DNA from 4 places in the Marinobacter sp. EN3 genome. Region 2 is predicted to be linked to each of the others. Evidence: predicted binding sites of a transcription regulator. Region 2 holds the regulator's gene; each other region holds the start of a gene.
What was found. The regulator sigma-54, encoded in region 2, starts transcription at its own class of promoters, with help from an activator protein. The targets are predictions, from matches to a motif close to ANTGGCATNNANNTTGCTNT.

Region 1 (5,422 bases), on a different contig from region 2:
CCGATATCGACGGTACCGATGGGGGCGCCCATCGCGTGCAGTTCCGTGTAGAAGCGAGCGCACTCACGCAAGCCGGTCTGGATGTCCCGGATATTGGCAATCTGTGAGCCGAGATGGAAATGCAGCAGTTGCAGGGTGCCCAGGGCTCCGGCCTGTTTCAGGGTATCCACCACATCCAGCACCTGGCTGGCAGACAGACCGAACTTGGATTTCTCGCCCCCGGTATTCTGCCAGTTGCCCTTGCCAATAGTCGCCAGCCGGGCTCGCACGCCAATCAGCGGGGAAATGCCCAGCTTCTTTGCTTCTTCCAGAATCAGTGGCAGTTCCGACTGCTTTTCCACCACGATAAACACCCGGTGACCCAGTTTCTGGCCGATCAGTGCCAGGCGGATGTACTCCCGGTCCTTGTAGCCGTTGCAGACAATCACCGAACCTGCCTGCTTTGCCAGCGCCAGTACTGCCATCAACTCCGGTTTGCTGCCGGCTTCAAGGCCCACCTGGTTGGCCGAGGCGGCCGGTTCGGCTGACAGCAGTTCTTCCACCACCCGGCGCTGCTGGTTTACCTTGATGGGGTAAACCGCGGTATAGCGGCCCCGGTAGCCCTGCTCCTGAGTGACTTTGTTGAAGGCATTGCAGAGCTTGTTGACCCGGTCATGCAGGATATCGGTAAAGCGAATCAGAACCGGCAGGGGCACACCGGCTTCGGCCAGCGAACGAGTCAGCGCCGGCAGGTTGATGCGGGCGTCGCTTCTGCCCCGGTCCGGGCAGATTTCAACCTCGCCCTGACCGTTGACTGAAATGTATCCGTCACTCCAGTGAGCGATGTTGTAGACCTTGTGGGCTGGTGATGCAGCGGTTTCAGCCATTGTTGCTATCCTGTCAGGAAACCCGGGGCGGCCGGCGGGCCGGTAACAGGCTGCATTGTAGGAGCTGACCACTGCACCTACAATACGCCCCTTTCAGATGCCCCGGCACATTGCAGCGGCACACAGTGGGAGACAGACATGACCGCATTGAACGAAGGCTGGTTCACCGAGGTATTTCAGGACCAGGGCACCGCTTTTTCCCTGCAGGTAAAGCGCAAGCTCCATGAAGAGCAGACGCCATTTCAGAAACTCGAAATCTATGAAACCGAAACCTTCGGCAACCTGATGGTTCTGGACGGCTGTGTGATGCTGACCACCAGGGACAATTTCCTGTACCACGAAATGATGACCCATCCTGCGTTGTTCACCCACAAGGACCCGAAAAAAGTGGTCATCGTCGGTGGTGGCGACTGCGGCACCCTGAAAGAAGTGCTGAAACACCCTGGAGTGCAGGAAGCCTGGCAGGTGGAGATCGATGAGCGGGTAACCCGCATGTCTGAGAAGTATTTTCCAGAACTGTGCGAAGCTAATGGCGACCCCCGTGCCAACTTCTTTTTCGGTGATGGCATCCAGTGGATGCGTGATATCGAGCCGAACAGCATTGATGTGCTGATTATCGACAGTACCGACCCGGTGGGTCCTGCGGAAGGCCTGTTCGCACTGGATTTCTATCGCGATGCCATGTTGGCCCTGAGGGAGGGCGGTATCATCGTGCAGCAGAGCGAATCCCCCCTGCTGCACACCAATACCATCATCAAGGACATTCACGATGACATGCACAAAGCCGGTTTTGGCCATGTGCAGACATTGCCATTCCCCCAGCCGGTATACCCCACGGGCTGGTGGAGCTGCACCATGGGCAGCAAGGAAAACCCGCTGAAGTATTTCCGCGAGGAAGATGCCAACAACCGCCCCTTTGTCACCCGTTACTACAATGCCGGGGTGCACCACGGTGCCTTGGCCATGCCGCAGTTTATGGTGGATGCGCTGGAAGATGAGGTTCGCCCGGAAGAGGGTTGAACCGGAGGCTAAAGAAAAAGGGCGCCACAAGGGCGCCCTTTTTTGTTCCGGTAGGTAGCGGTGTTACTGCTTGCCGCTGACAAACTCCGGATAGGCTTCCATACCGCATTCGGAGAGGTCGACACCTTCGTACTCTTCCTCTTCGGTCACACGGATGCCCATGACAGCCTTCAGGATACCCCAGACGACCAGGCTGGCTACGAATACCCAGATAAAGATGGTCAGGGCGCCGATGATCTGGCCGCTGAAGCTGACATCGCCGTTGGTAACCGGTACCAGCAGCAGGCCCAGCAGACCACAGACACCGTGGGCAGAGATGGCGCCGACCGGATCGTCGATGCGTAGCTTGTCCAGAGTGACGATGCTCAGTACCACCAGGATGCCGCCCAGGGCGCCCCAGATAGTGGCTGTCAGCGCGCTCGGGGTGGATGGCTCGGCGGTGATTACTACCAGACCGGCGATCGCACCGTTCAGCAGCATGGTCAGATCAGCCTTGCCAAACATCAGGCGAGCGGTGATCAGGGCGGCAATAGCGCCACCGGCAGCGGCTGCGTTGGTGTTCAGGAACACCATGGCCACGGAGTTGGCACTGGCGACGTCGCCGAGTTTCAGTACAGAACCACCGTTGAAACCGAACCAGCCCATCCACAGGATGAAGGTACCCAGAGCGGCCAGCGGCATGTTGGCGCCCGGGAAGGCACGGATTTCACCGTTGGGGCCGTATTTGCCTTTACGCGGGCCAAGCAGCAATACACCAGCCAGGGCCGCAGCGGCACCTGCCATGTGTACGATGCCGGAGCCGGCGAAGTCACTGAAGCCAAGATCACCGAGGTTGTACATACCGAACACATCGGCGCCACCCCAGGTCCACGCGCCTTCCAGCGGGTAGATAAAGCCAGTCATGAAGACCGCGAATACCAGGAACGCCCACAGCTTCATGCGCTCGGCAACCGCGCCGGACACGATGGACATGGCGGTGGCCACGAACACGACCTGGAAGAAGAAGTCAGAGGCCGCTGAGTAGATGGAGCCGCCGGTGAAGCCGTCTTCACGGGTGGCGAAGTCACCCAGTACGCCGTCCACGTCCACATCGGCGATGCCGGAGAGGAAGACGTTACCGCCGTACATGATGGCGTAACCGCACACCAGGTACATGGTGCAGGCCACGGCAAAGAGCGCGACGTTCTTGGTCAGGATTTCGGTGGTGTTTTTAGCACGCACCAGGCCGGACTCGAGCATGGCAAAGCCTGCGGCCATCCACATGACTAATGCGCCACACACGAGAAAATAAAAGGTATCTATTGCATACTGCAGGTGAAAGAGATTGCTTTCCATAGGAAGCCCTCCGCACAAGGCTCTTCAGGTTATAAGTTTTTTGCGTTGGCTGGGTGTCAGTTCTGGATCAGACCGCTTCTTCGCCGGTTTCGCCTGTCCGGATCCGGATAGCCTGTTCCAGTTCAGTCACGAATATTTTGCCGTCGCCGATCTTGCCGGTATTGGCTGCCTTGGTGATGGCTTCGATGACCTGGTCCAGCAGGTTGTCGCCAATGGCGATCTCCACTTTGACCTTGGGCAGGAAATCCACCACGTATTCCGCGCCACGATAGAGCTCTGTGTGGCCTTTCTGCCGACCGAAGCCTTTGACTTCAGTGACGGTTACGCCTTGTACGCCAATCTCGGATAGTGCCTCACGGACATCATCCAATTTGAAAGGCTTGATGATCGCTGTCACAAGTTTCATTGCTTTCTCCTTGGTAAAGCCGTCCCAACAGTGAGGGCCCGTCGGCCGGTTGTTGAGTTCGGGATGCTGCCACCTCGCACATCAATTGTGCGGATTGCGTACGAGGGCTTTAGCATCGGGTATGCCAACGCAAAAAATAGCTTTTAAAACAAACTCTTAATTATTGTCTGTGCCGAAATGGCGCAGCTTGATGCACTGTTGTGGTGCATTGTGCCTGCGATTGTCTCAAAACAGCGCAGTCGGGCCATCGGCCGCGGCCATTATAATGCCGACCGGGTACAGTATGGCAGGGGGTAGGGTGTGATACACTCCCGCAAACACCCCGGCGACACGGAAAATAGTCTGATATCGCCGAAAAACCGATACGAGAGGTGATTGATGAAAGGGCCCCAGGAAATTTTTTCTCAGTTGCAGGGTCAGTTTGGCCAGTTTGTTCCCGATATGGCTCGGGCAGCCCGGGAAGATTTTGAAACCCAGGCCCGGGCCACGGTGATGTCGGTTCTGTCCCGGCTGGAGCTGGTGACCCGGGAAGAATTTGATGCCCAGCAGGCGGTCCTGATGAAAACCCGTGAAAAGGTTGAGGCCCTGGAAAAACGTGTTGCCGAACTGGAGCAACGCCAGAGTTCCTGATGGTTTGCCCGGGCGGCAGGGTCGCTGCCCGCAACGACTGATTGTTCTGTGCCATGGAAGGTTGTCATGCTCGCTATTGTCCATTCGCGCGCCAGCATTGGCGTGTCTGCTCCCCCGGTTACCGTTGAGGTGCACCTGTCTGGTGGCCTGCCGGCATTATCCATCGTCGGGCTGCCGGAAACCGGAGTGAGGGAAAGCAAGGATCGGGTTCGCAGTGCACTGCTGAATGCCGGTTTCGAATTCCCCGCCCGTAGAATCACCATCAACCTCGCGCCTGCTGACCTGCCCAAAGAAGGTGGCCGTTTTGATTTGCCCATTGCCCTGGGCATCCTGGCCGCCTCCGGCCAGATTCCCCCCGAAAGCCTCGAAAGCCACGAGTTTCTCGGAGAACTGTCCCTGGATGGTGCGCTTCGGCCCCTCAAGGGGATATTGCCCGCGGTACTGGCGGCTCGCGAAGCAGGCCGTTCGCTGTTGCTACCTCAGGACAACGCCGAGGAAGCTGCCCTTGCCAGCCGTGATGATGTGCTTGCCGCCAGCCATCTGCTGTCAGTATGTGAGCATCTGGCGGGCCGTGCCAGACTGGTTCCTGTTCCTCGATCTGAAACGCCGGGAGACGGTGCCGCAGCGGTGTCTGTGGCCGATCTCTCAGAGGTGCGAGGCCAGCAAGTGCCCCGTCGGGCGCTGGAGGTGGCCGCAGCTGGCGGTCACAATCTGCTGTTTTTCGGCCCTCCCGGAACCGGTAAAAGTATGCTGGCGAGCCGGTTACCGGGCATTCTGCCAGGTTTGCCAGATGAGGCAGCCATGGAGGTGGCCAGCGTGCATTCCGTTGCGGGCCAGCCGCTAAAGCCAGGTGGCTGGCGTCAGCCACCATTCAGGGCGCCTCATCACACGGCGTCTGCGGTGGCGCTGGTGGGCGGTGGCAGCAGTCCTCGCCCGGGCGAGATCTCTCTGGCGCACCGGGGGGTGTTGTTTCTCGATGAACTGCCGGAGTTTGAACGGCGGGTCCTGGAAGTGCTGCGGGAGCCTATGGAAACAGGCGAAATCTCCATCAGCCGGGCGGCGCGGCAGGTCACTTTCCCAGCGCGATTTCAGGTTGTGGCCGCCATGAACCCATGCCCGTGTGGTTACAGTGGTCACCCCAATATCGAGTGCCAGTGCACGCCGG
Region 2 (5,422 bases):
CCACTTCGGTACCCTGGCTGGCGGCCAGCATCATCACCTGCATGATGTTCTTGGCGTCTACGTCCCGGCCTTTGCCACGGATTCGCACCTTGCTGTCAAAGTCTGATGCGGTGGCCACAAGCTTTGCCGTAGCCCGCGCATGCAGGCCGAGTTTGTTGATGATGGTGATGGGGCGGCAAATCATAGGCGCTCAGATTTCTCCCCGGGTTTGAAGGTGTGGCAGTTCGGTGTGGCGCACCTGCACATTACGGTAATGATCGCGGAAATAGCGCCCGAGCTGCTCACACACATAAACGGAGCGGTGCTGACCACCGGTGCAACCGATGGAAATGGTCATGTAACTACGATTGCTGTCGGCAAACGAGGGCAGCCAGGTATTCAGGAAGCCAGTGACGTCATCCACCATCTGACGGGTCAGCGGTTCCCGTTCCAGAAATTCGATGACCGGCTGATCAGCGCCGGTGTGTTTGCGCAGGCTGGTGTCCCAGTATGGATTGGGCAGGCAGCGTACGTCGAAGACGTAGTCTGAATCCACCGGCACGCCGTGCTTGAAACCAAAGGACTGGAACAGCAGTGCCAGTTCCTGATCCTTGCGGCCGGCCACGCGCTGCTTGATCATGTCGCGTAGCTCGTACATGGAGAGCCCGGTCGTGTTGACGTAAAGATCGGCCAGCTTTGACAGGGGTTCCAGCAATTGCTTTTCGTTGGTGATTGCCTCCCGCAGCGAAGTCTTGTCATCGCTCAGTGGATGCTTGCGGCGGGTTGCGTGAAAGCGTTGCAGCAGTGACTGTTCGTCGGCATCCAGGAAAATGATTTCAACCTCGACACCGGTCTGCTTCAGTTGCTGGTAGATGGTTTCAAAATTGGCCAGCTCGGCAGACAGGTTCCGGGCATCAATACTGACGGCCATTTTCTTCAGCCGGCCCGGTGCTTCCTGGGTGGCCGCCTCCCGGGTTAGCGGGAACAGCAAGCCAATGGGCAGGTTGTCGATGCAGTAGAATCCCAGGTCTTCCAGCACATGCAGGGCCGTACTCTTGCCGGAACCGGATCGGCCACTGACGATAATCAGCTTCATGGGACTGTTTCTCCTTCAATCTGCCTGGCAGCCTGTCCAGATATCAGGCTGATCTCAGTGATGACTTTCCGCCATACGCTGGTAAAGGGTCGCGGGATCTTCACTCTGGCGCAGCCGGGCGCAGAAAGTGCTGTCATTGAATCGCTCCGCCAGTTGGCTCAGTAACTCCAGGTGTTCACTGGTGGCTTCTTTGGGGACGATCAGGGCAAACACCAGATCTACCGGCTGGTTATCGATAGCATCAAAGTCTACCGGCTCTTCCAGAGTCATCAGTACGCCGATGACGCGGTCCAGGCCTTCCAGTCGGCAGTGGGGGATGGCAATACCCTCACCGATACCGGTGCTACCCAGGCGTTCGCGGGAGACCAGATTGTTGAAGATCTGGGTGTCGCTGAGGATTTCATCCTGAAAGTGAATCCGTTCAGCGATGAACTCCAGCACACGTTTCTTGCTTGAGGCCGGCACCTTACAGAGGGTCAGTTCAGGGGCAAGAATATTGTCGATGGTCAGGGATGGCTCGCTCATGGATCGACTGCATGTCCGTAAAAAAAAGGCTGCGGCCGGTTAGCCCCGCCGCAGCTCGTTTCATGAAACACCCGGTAAGGTTCGCGCTTCAGCGACCGCCGTTACCGTGCATCCGGTCTACGTTCTTTTCTTTGTGCTTGAGGATCTGACGGTCCAGCTTGTCGACCAGAGCGTCGATTGCGGCGTACATGTCCTCATTTTCTGCCTTTGCGTGAATCTCACCACCAATCACGTGCAGCGTGGCTTCCGCCATCTGGCGCACCTTCTCGACCTCCAGGGTGACCTGGCAGTTACTGATGTGGTCGAAGTGACGCTCCAGCTTCTCGAACTTGGTGTTGACGTAATCCTTCAGAGCGGGAGTCAGTTCTACGTGATGGCCTGAAATGTTGAGTTGCATAGGCGTCTCCTGTTGTCATACTGCCGGCGTGCTTGCCGGATTGCGTGCCAGTGCATCTTGCACCGGCGAAAGTTTAAACCAGGCGTTTTCGTTCGTTCGAGGGAGGAATATGCATGGTCTCCCGGTATTTGGCCACGGTACGCCGCGCCACGTTGATTCCCTGTTCCCCTAGCATGGCTGCAATTTTGCTATCGCTCAATGGCTTTTTCGGGGTTTCCTCGGCAATCAGCTTCTTGATCATCGCCCGGATGGCTGTAGACGAGCATTCGCCGCCCTCGGCGGTGCTGACGTGGCTGGAGAAAAAGTACTTCAGCTCGAAAATACCGCGGGGCGTGTGCATGTACTTCTGGGTGGTAACCCGGGAAATCGTGGACTCGTGCATTTCCACCGCCTGGGCAATGTCAGACAGAATCAAAGGCTTCATGGCTTCTTCACCCTGATCCAGGAACCCTTGCTGGTGTTCAACGATGCGGGTGGCCACTTTCAACAGGGTTTCATTCCGGCTCTGCAGGCTCTTGATGAACCACTTCGCCTCTTGCAGCTGGTCGCGCAGGTAGGTGTTATCGGCACTGCTGTCAGCCCGACGGATCAGCGACGCGTAACTTGCATTCACCCGGATACGCGGAGCGATTTCCGGGTTGAGTTCAACCCGCCATCGGCCTTCGTGTTTGCGTACGATAACGTCCGGGATAACGTAATCCGGTTCGGCCCGATCCACGACATCGCCAGGGCGCGGGTTCAGGCTGGTGATCAGGGCCAGTACCTGTTTCAGCTGGTCTTCCTTGAGCCGGCTGCGACGCAACAGCTGTGCGTAGTCCCGGTTGCCAAGCAGATGCAGGAACTGGGTAACCACCAGTCTCGCCTGGCGCAGCCAGGGGGTATCCGGTGGCAGCTGGTTGAGCTGAATCAGCAGGCATTCCTGGAGATCCCGAGCGAACACGCCTGGCGGGTCGAAGTGTTGCAGGCGGTGGAGTACCGCTTCCACTTCGTCCAGTTCCAACGGGTCTTCTTCGGTTTCGTCCAGCAGGCCTGCGTGAATGTCCTCGATATCAGACGTCAGGTAACCGCGCTCATCCACGGCGTCCAGCAGCGCGTGGGCAATGGCCTGATCCCGCTCGCTCAGGGGCGTCAGGTTCAGCTGCCACTCGAGGTGATCCTGCAGGGTTTCGGTGGGCGAGTTACGGGTTTCGAAATCCGATTCGTGCTCGTCTTCGCCCTTGCTGGCCGGAGCCGGGGCAGACTGGTAGATGTCATCCCAGGCGGTATCCACCGGCAGATCATCCGGGATGTTGTCCGGAATGTCGTTCTCGGACGACCAGTCTGGGCCGTTCTCGGTTTCGTCCCAGTCCGGGCTCGCGTCCTGGTGGCTGTCGTCCTGGTTGGCCTCAGAGCTGGAAGCTTCACTGTGCTCGTGCTCTTCGCGCTCGTCGCCTTCAGGTTGCTCATCGTCCTCTGAGGTTTCCAGCATGGGGTTGGACTCCAGCGCCTGCTGGATTTCCTGCTGGAGATCGAGGGTAGAAAGCTGTAGCAGGCGTATGGCCTGCTGCAGCTGGGGCGTCATGGTCAGACTCTGGCCCAGCTTAAGCTGTAATGAGGCTTTCATAACCATGGCTCAAGATCCATAACTCATGGGCATCCCGGTTGTTGCTTTGCCGGCGCACAGGCCGAAAAAAATGTTGTACGCTGGTTACTTGCCATTGTCTGTGAACAGTATAAGCAAGTTTTTTGCCGAGTTTACTTGCTACAGATCATCAAAACAATCAGACCTCGGATAAACCCTGTTTTATCAGGTCAGAGCCGGAACTCATCACCCAGATACACTTCTTTCACCTGCTGGTTTGCCAGAATGGCTTCGGCATTGCCGGAGGCGATGATGTGGCCGCCGGAAACGATGTAGGCATTCTCGCAGATGTCGAGGGTTTCCCGAACGTTATGGTCGGTAATCAATACGCCAATGCCTTTATCCCGCAGGTGCCGGATAATGTGCTTGATGTCACTGACGGAGATAGGGTCTACGCCCGCGAAGGGTTCGTCCAGCAGGATAAACGCGGGCTCCATGGCCAGCGCCCGGGCGATTTCAACCCTGCGGCGTTCGCCGCCGGATAGCGCCATACCCACGCTGTCACGGATGTGAGTAATATGAAACTCTTCCAGCAACTCTTCCAGCTTGGCTTCCCGTTCCGCCCGACTCATGCCTTTGCGGGTTTCGAGGATGGCCGTGATGTTGTCCCGCACGGTCAGTTTGCGAAACACGGAGGCCTCCTGGGGCAGGTAACCGATGCCCTTGCGGGCGCGCCCATGCATTGGCAGCGGGGTGATGTCCTGGGTGTCGATGGTGATCCGGCCGTGATCCGCAGGCACCAGGCCCACGATCATGTAGAAGCAGGTGGTCTTGCCGGCGCCGTTGGGGCCGAGCAGGCCGACAATCTCGCCGGAGCGAATTTCCAGAGAAACGTCCAGCACCACTTTTTTCTGCTTGTAGCTTTTTGCCAGATTACTGGCCCTGAGAACTGCCATCCGAACCTTTCCCGTCACTGGATTGAGCTGAATTACGAGGCTGAATCACCATTTCCACCCGGCCGGAGCCGCCGTCGGATGGCGTGCCGCCTTCCGCAGTAACAACGCGGCGAACGGTGTCGTAGTGGATGACGTCGCCCCGGAATACGTTGCCGTCTTGTTCAATAACGGCCTGGCGTTCAAAAATAACCAGGTTTTCATCGCCAGACCAGGTGATGTTCAGGGCCTTGGCATCGGTCGTGCCTTCGCCTTCCTGGCCGGGTTGCCGGTAATGGGCGGGGTTGCCGGCGGCTTCAATCCGGCTGACACCCTGTTGGTTGCGGTAAAGTACCACCCGATCCGCGTCCAGTCGGGTTTCGCCCTGAATCAGTTCGACAGCGCCGGTGTAAACGGCCGTTCCGGCGCTTTCATCCAGGCGGGCCGAATCGGCACTGACCTTTATGGGGATGTCGGAATCCAGGTTGAATGCCGATACAGGGCCGGCCAGCAATGCCATGGCCAGAATCACTGGCCGGCAGAAAGATCGTTTACCTGACGGTTTCATATTGTCCCTCTACCCGGGAGTTGAGTTCGAGAATGCGTTCGTCGATCCAGGCTTTCATGCCGGTGGAGCGGGTGACGCCGAAAGGCTCGGTGATGGTCACCGGCTGGTCGGTGTAGACGGTGCCTTCGCTGTTGTCCAGGGTCAGTGCCTCGGTTTCAAGAACGGCTTCGCGGCCCTCGGACTGTCGGGTCAATCGGACGTCCCCCATAAGCTCCAGCTTTTCATTGTTCTGCAGAAGGCTACCTTCATTGGACTCGACGAGCCAAGGGTCGGGGCTGCCCTCACTGAAAAGCCGGGCTCTCGGCGTGTCCAGATGAGCCGTGCCGGTTTCTTCAAACTGTTCAATTCTGGGGCTTGTTAGATC
Region 3 (5,422 bases), on a different contig from region 2:
GCATTAATCAATCCGTCTACATCGTTAACGCCACCGAGATCCACGAACACCTCTGAACCATCGATCTGCAGTGTGAAATCGAAGTTACCACTTTGAATAAAGGCATCGTCTATCTGACCCAAATTTAACTCTGTAGTAGCAGAGGCACTTAACCCGGTCTCATCATTAATGGCTGCAGCTACATCTTTTGCAGACAGTCCAGAGGGAATATTGATTGTGCGGTCGGCAGAACCATCATTATAGGAGACCGTAAATGTACCCGTAGGGAATGCTGTAACTGGTGGATTATTAGGGTCGAGGTTAAAGCCATTATTGGTGTAGGCTGGACCCGCTATCTCACCCATAACCGACACTTGTCGCTCTAAAACCGACTCTCGTGAATCTAAATTGACATCTGTCTCCAGCAAGGTGGTTCGCTTGGGAGCCAGATTATCAGTTTCAATTTGTAGGTCACCACGGATACCAGACAAGTTGCCATCACCGTCAGCGACGTAGCCCTGAACCCGCATATTCTGGTTATTAACAACATAACCTTCTTTATCAATCCCGAACTGGCCAGCCCGGGAATAGCGGATTTCACCGCCGTTATTCAGAATAAAGAAGCCATCACCACTGATAGCCATATCCAGGCCGTTATCGGTGAAGCTGATATTGCCCTGACCGAATGACTGCTTTACGTCCTGCACCCGCACGCCGTCGCCAATCGGATTGGTACCGGCACTCAGGAAACCACTGGCGTACAAATCACCGAACTGTACCTTGCTACTTTTGAAGCCGACGGTACTGGCGTTGGCGATGTTGTTACCGGTGACATCCAGATCCACCGAAGCGGCGCGCAGACCACTCAAACCTGTGTTAAATGCCATGACTTATACCTCCTGGTCTGACACCGGATCAGTTGATTTGTTTGACTTCAGACAGCGGAATGGAGCCCATTCCGGCCAGATTCAGAGTAATGGAACCACCCTGCCCCAACGACACACTGTCGACATTGGCGCTCACCATGGTCGCCAACTGCTCCGATCCGGAGGGATAGGAGCCCTGCGCCACAATCGAGTAGGGGCCGGGCGGCAAAGGATTGCCGTTGCCGTCTTGCCCATCCCACTGGAACGACACCACACCAGCCTGGCTGCTGCCCATATCAATCTGGCGAACTAACTCACCGCTTTGATTCATGACCGACAGTCGCAGCCCACCCGTGGAAGCCGGCACCTGAATGGTGCCAGTTATCTCGCCTTCGCTACCCAGAATGCCCACACTGGAGGGTGCCAGAACGGTTTTGCCTACCATCGCCGAGGCCTGCAAGGCCTGGCTGGACCGGAACTGACCAACCACATCGTCGACACTGCCCGACAGATTCTGCATTTCTTCCAGTGAACTGAACTGGGCCAACTGGGCGATAAAATCGCCGTTGTCCTGCGGCTCCAGTGGGTTCTGATTCTTGAGCTGCGCCAGCATCAGCTCCATAAACGCGTCTTTACCCAGCTCGTTGCCACCAGGGGTCTTGCCCTCCTGGTTCAGTTGGTACTGGCTCAGCACGTCTGAGGCGGCTGCGGAATTCACTGCACTCATGGCTTAATCCTCACTTGTTACTGCTGACCCAGTGTCAGAATTCGCTGCATCATGGATTTGGCGGTGTTCATGACATCCACATTCATCTGAAAACTGCGGGACGACGACATCATGTCCGCCATTTCCTCAACCACGTTCACGTTGGGGTAATAAACGTACCCTTCCTCGTTCGCGGCAGGGTGATTCGGCTCATAGCGCATCTGCAGTTCTGCATCGCTCTCGACAATCCCCTCAACGCGAACACCTGCCCCGGCCCCCTCTTCGGAACCAATACCAAATCCCTGCTGATCAGGGTTCAGCATGGCCTGCTGAATAGCGGCAAACACCGGTTTGCGGGCACGGTACGTTGTATCCGTGCTCGAACTGGCGGTTTCTGCGTTGGCAATGTTAGACGCGGTGGTGTTGAGCCGCAGTGACTGTGCGGTCATGCCGGAACCGGCGATGTCGAAAATGTTACCCAGTGACATGACAATCTCCTTCAATCTCGTACGGACTGCGGCTTATTCGCCCTTCAGCGCCTTGGTCAGGCCGGAAAACCGACTACTCAGGAACTGGAAGCTGGCCTGGTAATCCATGGCGTTGCGCATGAAACGGGTCTGCTCGGCCTGCGCATCCACGGTATTGCCATCAATTGATGGCTGGTGCGGGGTACGGTACAGCAGCTCGCCGTCAGCGCCAGGGCTGGAGGTGTCCATATGGCCACTGTGGGTCGTGGTCATACCAAAGCCCGTCATGGAATCCTGCGCCTTCTGCATCATCGCCTGGAAATCCACGTCGCGGGCTTTGTAGCCCGGGGTGTCGGCATTTGCCAAGTTGTTCGCCAGCACTTCGGCCCGCTTGACCCGCGCCTGCAGCGCGTGCTCATGAATACCAAGCGCTTTGTCGAATGTAATAGCCATTACTGCCTCCAGATCTTTGCACCGACCAGGCTGAACCTGTGAACTTGCCGGTTTTGCGTTCTGAAGTGATTAAAGCAAGCAGAGTGCCAGAATTGAAAAAGCCCGCTGTAATGCGGGCTTCGAAGAGGGCTGTCTAATAAATGAGCGGCAAATTCCGGTTAAACGCAACGAGGGCGGCAACGGGTTTCCCCAGGCGGACTTGCCGCTGATCGAGGCTCAGACTTGCCAGGGGGAAGTGCGCCCTGGCGCGGCCCACCTTGAGACATACTCTTTGGTATCGGGCCGGGGCACCGATGGTTTCTCACTGGCAACGGTACCGGTATAGAGGAAACCGATAATGGACTCGCCCGGCAGCAGCCTAAGACCGTCATGCAGCGACGGATGATAAGCCACAGGCCCGGTTCGCCACATGGCGCCGTAGCCGGCATCATTCAGCGCCAGGGAGATAAAACTCATACCGGCCGCTGCCGACATTACCTGCTCCACCTCCGGCACCTTCGGATGATGACGGGGCGACGCAATACCGACAATAATCATGGGTGCACGAGCCGGAGCATTCCGGGCCTTCTCACGCTCCTTATCAGAAGCGTCCGGCGGGCAGCATTCAGCAAACAGGTCGCCCAGAGCTGCCAGGCCTTCCCCCTCTATCACGAGATAACGCCAGGGCCTCAACAACGCATGATCCGGGGCCCGGGCCGCGCACCGGAAGGCCTGATCAACCACAGACACCGGTGGTGCCGGTGCCTGCAAACGGGGCTCCGAAGCACGATCCAGAATAAAACGGGTTATCGAACTCATACAGTCTCGCTGTTGATTGGTTGCATGATTTTCGGTTGGGCCGGAAGCGGCCCCGATGAATTGTGAGTTCTACGTAATGCTGTTAATCTTTAGTCGTAGTTCAAACCAACAATTATAAAGAATCGGCAGCATACAATGAGCGACATACTTATCGGAAGGATCCGGTTCTGAAAATGATGAGCGCACCCGCTGAATTACGCAGCATAACCGGCAATACCGGCAAGCTGGGGCAAGGCGACATCTACGACCACACGGTGGCGATTCCACCGATGCCCGATTACAACGGTCGGATACTGGCCTACACCGCCACTGCCGCCATTATTGTCACGGGTGTCCTTCAGGATGTGTTTCCCCAATTGCTTCTCTGGATGGTGGCTGGCGCTCTGATCTGGCCACACCTCGCGCACGTGCTTACACGGCGAACCTTCCTGCGACGTTCAGCCCGGATTCGGCAAAAAATGCTGTTCCTCGACTGCATAATCGGAGGCAGCTTTATTGGCTTGATCGGATTGATCGCCATTCCGTCGGTATCGGTTGTCCTGATGCTGATGTTCAGCTGTCTGATCGTGGGCGGCGTCAGGCAATGGTTGTTCGGCACAGCGCTCATGTCTGCCGCCATGGCCGCCACAGTGGCGGCAACCGGCACCGCCGCCAATCTGGAAGCCCCCCTGCTCACCAGCATCGTCGCCATTTTGGCCACAGGCACGTACATCTGCGTTACCGCCTATTACTCACACCAGCAGGCCCGGGCCCTGCTGCTGGCAAAGACCCAGATTCAGAACCAGCGGGAACAGTCCATCGCCCTGTCCCACAAGCTCTCGAAATACCTGTCGCCTCAGGTCTGGCAGTCCATCTTTACCGGGGAACGGGATGTTCGGCTTGAAACCCAGCGCAAGAAACTGGCAGTGTTTTTCTCAGACATAAAAGGCTTTACTGAACTGTCGGAGGAGATGGAGCCGGAAGCCCTTACCGAGCTTCTGAATCACTACTTCAACGAAATGTCAGAGGTCGCCCTGAAATACGGCGGCACCATCGACAAGTTTGTCGGCGATTCCATCATGGTGTTCTTTGGCGATCCGACCAGTCGCGGCCAGAAAGAAGATGCGTTCTCGTGTGTGTCCATGGCCATCGAGATGCGCAAACACATGAAGATCATGCGCCAGAAATGGCGCAGCCTGGGCATCAAGACGCCCCTGGAAATCCGCATGGGCATCAGTACCGGCTACACCACGGTTGGTAACTTCGGCGCCGAAAACCGGATGGATTACACCATTATCGGCAAGGAAGTGAACCTCGCCAGCCGACTGGAGTCCCTGGCGGAACCAGGCGAGATTCTGGTGTCGTATGAGACCTTCTCGCTGATCAAAGACCGCATTATGTGCCGGGACAAGGGCGAGATTACCGTAAAAGGCTTTGGCAAGCCGGTGCCCATCTACGAGGTGGTGGATTTCCGGCGCGACATGGGGCCTCACCGTAGCTTCCTGGAACACGAACACAGCGGCTTTGCCATGTACCTGGATTCCGATAAGGTCACCGAACGGGAGCGCAAAGCCATACTCAGCGCCCTCGAAGACGCAGCCGACCGACTGCGTCAGGAAGACGATACCGAATAGCCGAGCCTGCTACTGCCTAACCAGCCGCGGCCCCGGACCATCTTCAGCACATGTGCTGCGCCAGGGGTTGATATCCAGGCCACCACGCCGGGTGTAACGGGCGCACACCATCAAGGATTCCGGCTGACACCTCGCCATCAAGTCAGTAAAGATGGTTTCAACACAATGTTCGTGAAAATCCTGTTTCTGACGGAAGCTCACGATATAGCGCAGCAACCCTGCCCGATCAATCTTCCTCCCGGAATAGCGAATCAGTACCGTGGCCCAGTCGGGTTGGCCGGTCACTGGACAGTTGCTTTTCAGAAGATGTGAACACAAGCCTTCACTGACCACCGGCTCGCTGGTTGTCAGCGACTCAGGCGCATAGTCGTAGGCCACCTGCTCTAGCGTTTCATCATCGATCAACTCGTATCCTTCGGGCCGGCCGATTGCAGGCGCTGAGTCATCCACACTCAGAAGCGTCACATCCACCGCCGCACCACAGGCACTCGAAAGATCCTGGGTAATGGTCTCGGCCACTTGATCCGGAGACGAGAACAC
Region 4 (5,422 bases), on a different contig from region 2:
GTTACCATGGTCACTCTGCCATTTCAGCCCCTGGTTTCACTGGCGTCCAGCAACACCAACGCAGGGCAGATTGGCGCTGAAGCGGGCGAGCTCTATGCACGGGGCGATCTCACGCCCTTGTCGGAAGAAGAAATGTCAGGGGTGTCTGCTCAAAGCGGTATCGGCCTGATGGAGCGCCTGGAGGCGGTTTCTTCCATGCCTGGCAGCGCCAGGGACAATCCCTCAGGTGACTCTCCCGATGTCGACGTGGTGGAAGGAATCAGGTTGGCGGCCAACGTGTTCGTGCCGGTGCTCAGCTTTCTGGATTCCGACCTTACGATTTCGGGTGTGCATTACCGGGACTCAGAGCCTCGCTACTCGCTGCAGGAAGACGGAGGCCTGCGGCTGGCATTTCCTGAGCGTATTGAGGAAATCCGGATGGACAACATTCGTGTGATGGGCGGGCAAACACCGCCCATGGGCAATGTCAGTATCCGGGATATCCGCTTTCACCCCGATTCGCAGATGACCATTTACACGCGCTGAAAGCCGTGCCCTGAAACGAAAAATGCCCGGAAAATCTCCGGGCATTTTATTTTCTCTGGGCGCTTGGTGTATCAGGCACTGGCCAGAATATTGGTGCTTGAGACGTTGGTCTGCTGGCCTTTGGCGCCATAGAGCTTCTGCTGGGCGGAAGCGCCTCGGAAGATGTCGGTAAGGCGTGACAGGCGCTTTTGCAGATGCCCAAGGATTCGGCCGTTGTTCTGGTTCACAGCCTGACATTCGCGCAAGTGGGTGTCTGCGTCTTTCCAGAGTTGGTGGAGCTCATCCATGCCCGCGGCCCGAATGAATCGTGATGGCTCTCCTGCGTTGGGCTTGTAGCCCATATTCACCAGCAGGTGAATTTTCTTTTTGGCGCGTTCACGAACGCCTTCAAGAATCTGGTTCTTCCGGCTGGTCATTTCTTGCAGGGGCTGGATATCCGCAGAGGAGAGCACGGATTTTTCCTGGTGGAGAAGTTCCGCCAGCAGCTCAAGCTGGCGGATATCTTCCTGAAGAATCGCTTTCAACTGTTCATGTGCGTTCATGCTTTACTCACCCGAAAATGCTTTTATCCATCTCAAGCATTTTCTGGGCCAGTTTCTGAGCATCTACCTTGTAGGTGCCGTTCTCAAGAGCAGAACGAATCTGTTCGATACGATCATCGTCCATTTCGGGGTAATCCCCCAGCTTCTGCTCAAGTTGCTTCAGGTTTTTTGCCTGATTGCTCAGGTTCACATTTTCACCGCGGGCAGCGGGGCTTTGGGCCTTGGCTTGTTCGCCAGTTGTCGCCTGTGAGCCCTGGTTGCCTGTGGCTTTGTCGGCCGTGGTGCGAGTGGTGTTGACCTGGCCTGGGCCAATTCCATTTAAGTCAACTGACATATCAATACCTGCTTGCCTGGGGCCACATCAAAGTGGCGTATTCGGGTTTATATCTACTTAACGGCAAATCCGCGCCATACTTTAGTTACAAAACGGAAAACATTTGCCGCTTTTGCTACTTTGCTGCCTTACATCGGAATTTCGACCCGCCCGGGGCCAACCGCACGGGCTTTGACTGTCCGGGACGAGCGGAGATTCTCTACCAGAACCTGCTCTCCAACCCCTGCACTCGCCAGTGCTTTACCGCGAGAAGACACCGAAAATGAGCCTGAACGCGCGGTGATAATAACATGATCGCCCCGCTCAATCGCGTTGGGGGCTTCAAGGAGATCCGGGGTCATTACCGTGCCGGCATTCACCGGGCGGCGCATCATCATCCCTGAAATGGACTCTTTGCGGGTGAGTACTCCGCGGCGACTGGCGTTGATCTGAACCGAATTTACGGTTACCAGATCCTGTGTCAAACGCTCCCCGCGCGCCAGGGGGCGAGCCGCTACCAGGGCAGGGCCATGAACCTCAACGCTGGTGGTCACGTACATTTTCCAGGGGCGTTCACCACTACACGATACCAGCACAGACGGGCTGGTGGTTTGTAGAGGATCGCCCGCAAATTCGGTGTTCAGCCCCTGATCGCAGGCGGCAAGGGCGATGCGGCTGTCGATAGCGCCGACTTCATAGCTGCTTTCATAGCCCTCGGCTGCAAGGGTTTCGGACCACCTGACCAGAAACGTCTGGGCGGCGTTACGGATGGTTTCAGCAGTGGTACGTTCTGAAGACTGAGTGACCGGGCTCAGTAAAAGGCACAATGCAGCCAAAAAGATGATTCGCATACGCACCGGTTTGTCCTATGCTGTCTGTATCTGTGTGTTTTGTCGAAATTCGTTAAGGATTCGGGTTCTTGGGCCGTTAACCCTTAACAGGTCTGCAGGCGTCAAAGAATTGTCTTGGACATGCCTGAAACCACCTTACAATGATTTAAGCAATATTGATGCCGGTATAGGCACGCCAGGAGTAAAGCATCATGGCAGGGGTATTAGACAGCGTTAACCAACGCACCCAGCTGGTCGGTCAGAACCGGCTCGAACTCTTGCTGTTCCGTTTACGGGGGCAGCAGATGTACGGCATCAACGTATTCAAGGTCAAAGAGGTGCTTCAGTGCCCCAAGCTGTCATCGATTCCCAACAGCCGGAGCGTGGTTCGAGGGGTTTCCCACATCCGCGGTGAAACCATTCCGATTATCGATCTGAGTATGTCGATTGGCTTGCCGGGTATACCGCAGGAACAGCTGTCCACCAGTTTCGTGATCATCACGGAATACAACCGTAAAACTCAGGGCTTTCTGGTAACGGGCGTAGACCGGATTATGAATATGAACTGGGAAGACATTCTGCCTCCACCGAAGGGTGCCGGAAAGGATGTCTACCTCACGGCGGTTACCAAGATTGACGATAAACTTGTAGAAATCATAGATGTAGAAAAGATTCTTGCAGAAGTTTCTCCGCTCAGGGAAGATGTGACGGAAGAGCTGGTCAGCCGAAGTGCGGAACGGGTTCCCGGCCATTTGCCCGTGCTGGTTGTGGATGATTCTTCCGTGGCTCGCAGGCAGATTGAGCGCTGTTTGACCGCTATCGGAATGGAAGTGGTTACCAAAAACGACGGCAAGCAGGCGCTACAGTATCTCAAGGAGATTACCCAGGACGGTTCAAAAGCAAGCGACCACCTGTCTTTGATTATCTCTGATGTTGAGATGCCGGAAATGGACGGCTACACCCTGGTTACCAGAATCAAGGAAGATCCGGCGCTGAAAGAAATGTATATCATGCTGCATACCTCGCTGAGTGGCGTCTTTAACCGGGCGATGGTGCAGAAAGTGGGCGCAGACGATTTCATGGCGAAATTCAGCCCGGATGAGCTGGCCGAGCGAGTAATGGAGATTATTGATCAGCACTAGTGCTCGGCTGACGGTTTCACCCACGAAGAGATCCAATGAAAGCGGACATGACGCCCCAGGAATACGAAGCCTTTAAAAAGTTCCTGCAGGATGCGTGCGGCATTCTGCTGGGTGATAACAAGCAGTACCTTGTGAAGAGCAGGCTTCGGCGGATACTCGAAGAAAACAGCCTGAACTCCCTTGGAGAGCTTCTCGAACGATTGCAGAGGCCTGGTCGGGCGGGTTTGCGCGAAGTGGTCATCGATGCGATGACCACCAACGAGACGCTGTGGTTTCGGGATAATCATCCGTTCCGGATTCTGCAGGAAAAGCTCTTGCCGGAGTTCGCCGAGCGAAATTCACTCCAGCCCCTGAGAATCTGGTCTGCCGCCTGTTCTACTGGCCAGGAGCCGTATTCTGTAGCCATGGTGGTGGACGAGTTCCGCCGTACCCGGCCTGGTAAGCTACGGGATGTAAAAATCACCGCAACGGACATCTCCAAAAGCGTGCTGGAAGTTGCCCGCCGTGGCGAATACGAAATGATCGCCATCGGCCGGGGGCTTTCCCCGGAGCGCCAGAAACACTTTTTTACCCCCTCGGCCAACGGTGGGTGGCAGATTCGCCCGCAAATCAAGTCCATGGTGGAATTCAAGGAATTGAACCTGCTGGACCGATACATGCTGGGCAAGTTCGACATCATCATGTGCCGAAATGTGCTGATCTATTTCTCGGCGGATCTGAAAAAGGACATCCTTACCCGGCTGCATGGGGCGCTGAACCCCGGGGGCTACCTGATTCTCGGGGCCTCCGAGTCTTTGAACGGGCTTCCCAACCTCTATGAAATGGTTCAGTGTCATCCAGGCATTATCTATCGCAAAAAATAGCCGGGAACTGTTAAATGCGGAGTAGGGTACCGATGTGGAGAATCTGAACCTCCGGCATCTCTATTATTTCTGGATAATTAGCCGCGAAGGCTCCATTGCCCGGGCCAGCGAGGTACTCGACCTGGCTCCCCAGACCCTCAGCGGCCAGCTTGCGACCTTTGAGGGCGCGGTGGGCGGCCGGTTATTCAGCCGCGAGCGCCGGCAACTGGTACTCACAGAACTCGGCCATATGGTTCGCAGTTATGCCGATGAAATCTTCGAGCTGACCGGCCAGTTGTCTGAAACCTTGAGGGCGGGGCCTGAACACAGGCCGCTTTCGCTGTCTGCGGGCATATCGGCGTCTATCCACAAGCTGATTGCCTATTACCTTCTTCACCCCGCGATGAAACTGAACCGGCCCGTGCAGCTTGAATGCCGGACCGGCCGGACTGAAGATCTCCTGCTGAGCCTCAAGCGCAAAGAGCTGGATGTGGTGCTGACCGACAGAATGCCCCAGGCTGAATCACCTGAGCGGTTTGCGGTTCATCCGTTGTCCCGGTCTACCATCAGTCTGTTCGCTGCACCTGAACTGGCGGAGAAACTCAAAACCGGTTTTCCTCATTCCCTCAACCACCAGCCGCTGCTGGCGAACGCCACCGATGCGCCGTATTTCGAGAAACTGATGCACTGGTTCAACCTCAATAATGTGCGAATGAACCTGGTTGCCCGAGTCGATGACAGCGCCCTTATCAAGGTGTTTGGTCGCGAGGGAGTTGGTGTATTCGCCGCCCCTACGATGATTCAGGATGAGGTGTGCCGGCAGTATCAGGTGGCTTTGATTGCTTCGCTCGATGAAGTGACAGACCAGCTGTTCGCGGTTACCCGAAGCCGCAAGCTGGCCCACGAGGGTGTGCGGGCAATCTGTGAGGCTCGTCAGGGGATCTTTGAGCGCTAGGCGCCAAGCTGTTAAATCCTCGAAAAAGTCGATGTTTTTTGTTTAAGAAAACTTATTTTATCGAAGTTTGCGCTGCCCCATCATGGGACCGTATTCCGCAGTATCCAGAGGAGCGCAGTTATGAAAACGATTCACAAGTTCAGACTCGAACCTGGTAAAGAGCCTACCACCCTGACCTTGAGAGAGGGCTATGAAGTGGTACGCTGCGAGTATCTGGTGCCGCATAAGGCGGTTTTCCTTTGGGTACAGCAGCCATTGAATGTAACCACTCCC

Region 1: a site for sigma-54 is predicted at 3,737-3,756, ahead of glnK (P-II family nitrogen regulator). Genes of this name have one in related genera too.
Region 3: a site for sigma-54 is predicted at 2,543-2,562, ahead of flgB (flagellar basal body rod protein FlgB). Genes of this name have one in related genera too.
Region 4: a site for sigma-54 is predicted at 2,378-2,397, ahead of flgA (flagellar basal body P-ring formation chaperone FlgA). Genes of this name have one in related genera too.

What each region holds. Positions count from the first base shown of each region.
Region 1 is NZ_AXCC01000052.1:95,641-101,062, reverse strand. It holds gene speA (biosynthetic arginine decarboxylase) at 1-866, opposite strand, end outside; gene speE (polyamine aminopropyltransferase) at 1,005-1,886, shown strand; gene Q675_RS33065 (ammonium transporter) at 1,950-3,221, opposite strand; gene glnK (P-II family nitrogen regulator) at 3,289-3,627, opposite strand; gene Q675_RS33055 (accessory factor UbiK family protein) at 4,006-4,257, shown strand; gene Q675_RS33050 (YifB family Mg chelatase-like AAA ATPase) at 4,324-5,422, shown strand, end outside.
Region 2 is NZ_AXCC01000025.1:35,078-40,499, reverse strand. It holds gene Q675_RS29430 (HPr family phosphocarrier protein) at 1-184, opposite strand, end outside; gene rapZ (RNase adapter RapZ) at 191-1,075, opposite strand; gene ptsN (PTS IIA-like nitrogen regulatory protein PtsN) at 1,130-1,600, opposite strand; gene hpf (ribosome hibernation promoting factor) at 1,689-1,997, opposite strand; gene Q675_RS29410 (RNA polymerase factor sigma-54) at 2,071-3,600, opposite strand; gene lptB (LPS export ABC transporter ATP-binding protein) at 3,789-4,514, opposite strand; gene lptA (lipopolysaccharide transport periplasmic protein LptA) at 4,492-5,058, opposite strand; gene lptC (LPS export ABC transporter periplasmic protein LptC) at 5,042-5,422, opposite strand, start outside.
Region 3 is NZ_AXCC01000021.1:110,310-115,731, forward strand. It holds gene Q675_RS26900 (flagellar hook protein FlgE) at 1-866, opposite strand, end outside; gene Q675_RS26905 (flagellar hook assembly protein FlgD) at 895-1,572, opposite strand; gene flgC (flagellar basal body rod protein FlgC) at 1,590-2,039, opposite strand; gene flgB (flagellar basal body rod protein FlgB) at 2,073-2,471, opposite strand; gene Q675_RS26920 (nitroreductase) at 2,688-3,269, opposite strand; gene Q675_RS26925 (adenylate/guanylate cyclase domain-containing protein) at 3,443-4,882, shown strand; gene queF (NADPH-dependent 7-cyano-7-deazaguanine reductase QueF) at 4,892-5,422, opposite strand, start outside.
Region 4 is NZ_AXCC01000021.1:20,573-25,994, reverse strand. It holds gene Q675_RS26550 (hypothetical protein) at 1-525, shown strand, start outside; gene Q675_RS26545 (flagella synthesis protein FlgN) at 597-1,067, opposite strand; gene flgM (flagellar biosynthesis anti-sigma factor FlgM) at 1,075-1,401, opposite strand; gene flgA (flagellar basal body P-ring formation chaperone FlgA) at 1,530-2,237, opposite strand; gene Q675_RS26530 (chemotaxis protein CheV) at 2,423-3,352, shown strand; gene Q675_RS26525 (CheR family methyltransferase) at 3,388-4,215, shown strand; gene Q675_RS26520 (LysR family transcriptional regulator) at 4,250-5,149, shown strand; gene Q675_RS26515 (hypothetical protein) at 5,270-5,422, shown strand, end outside.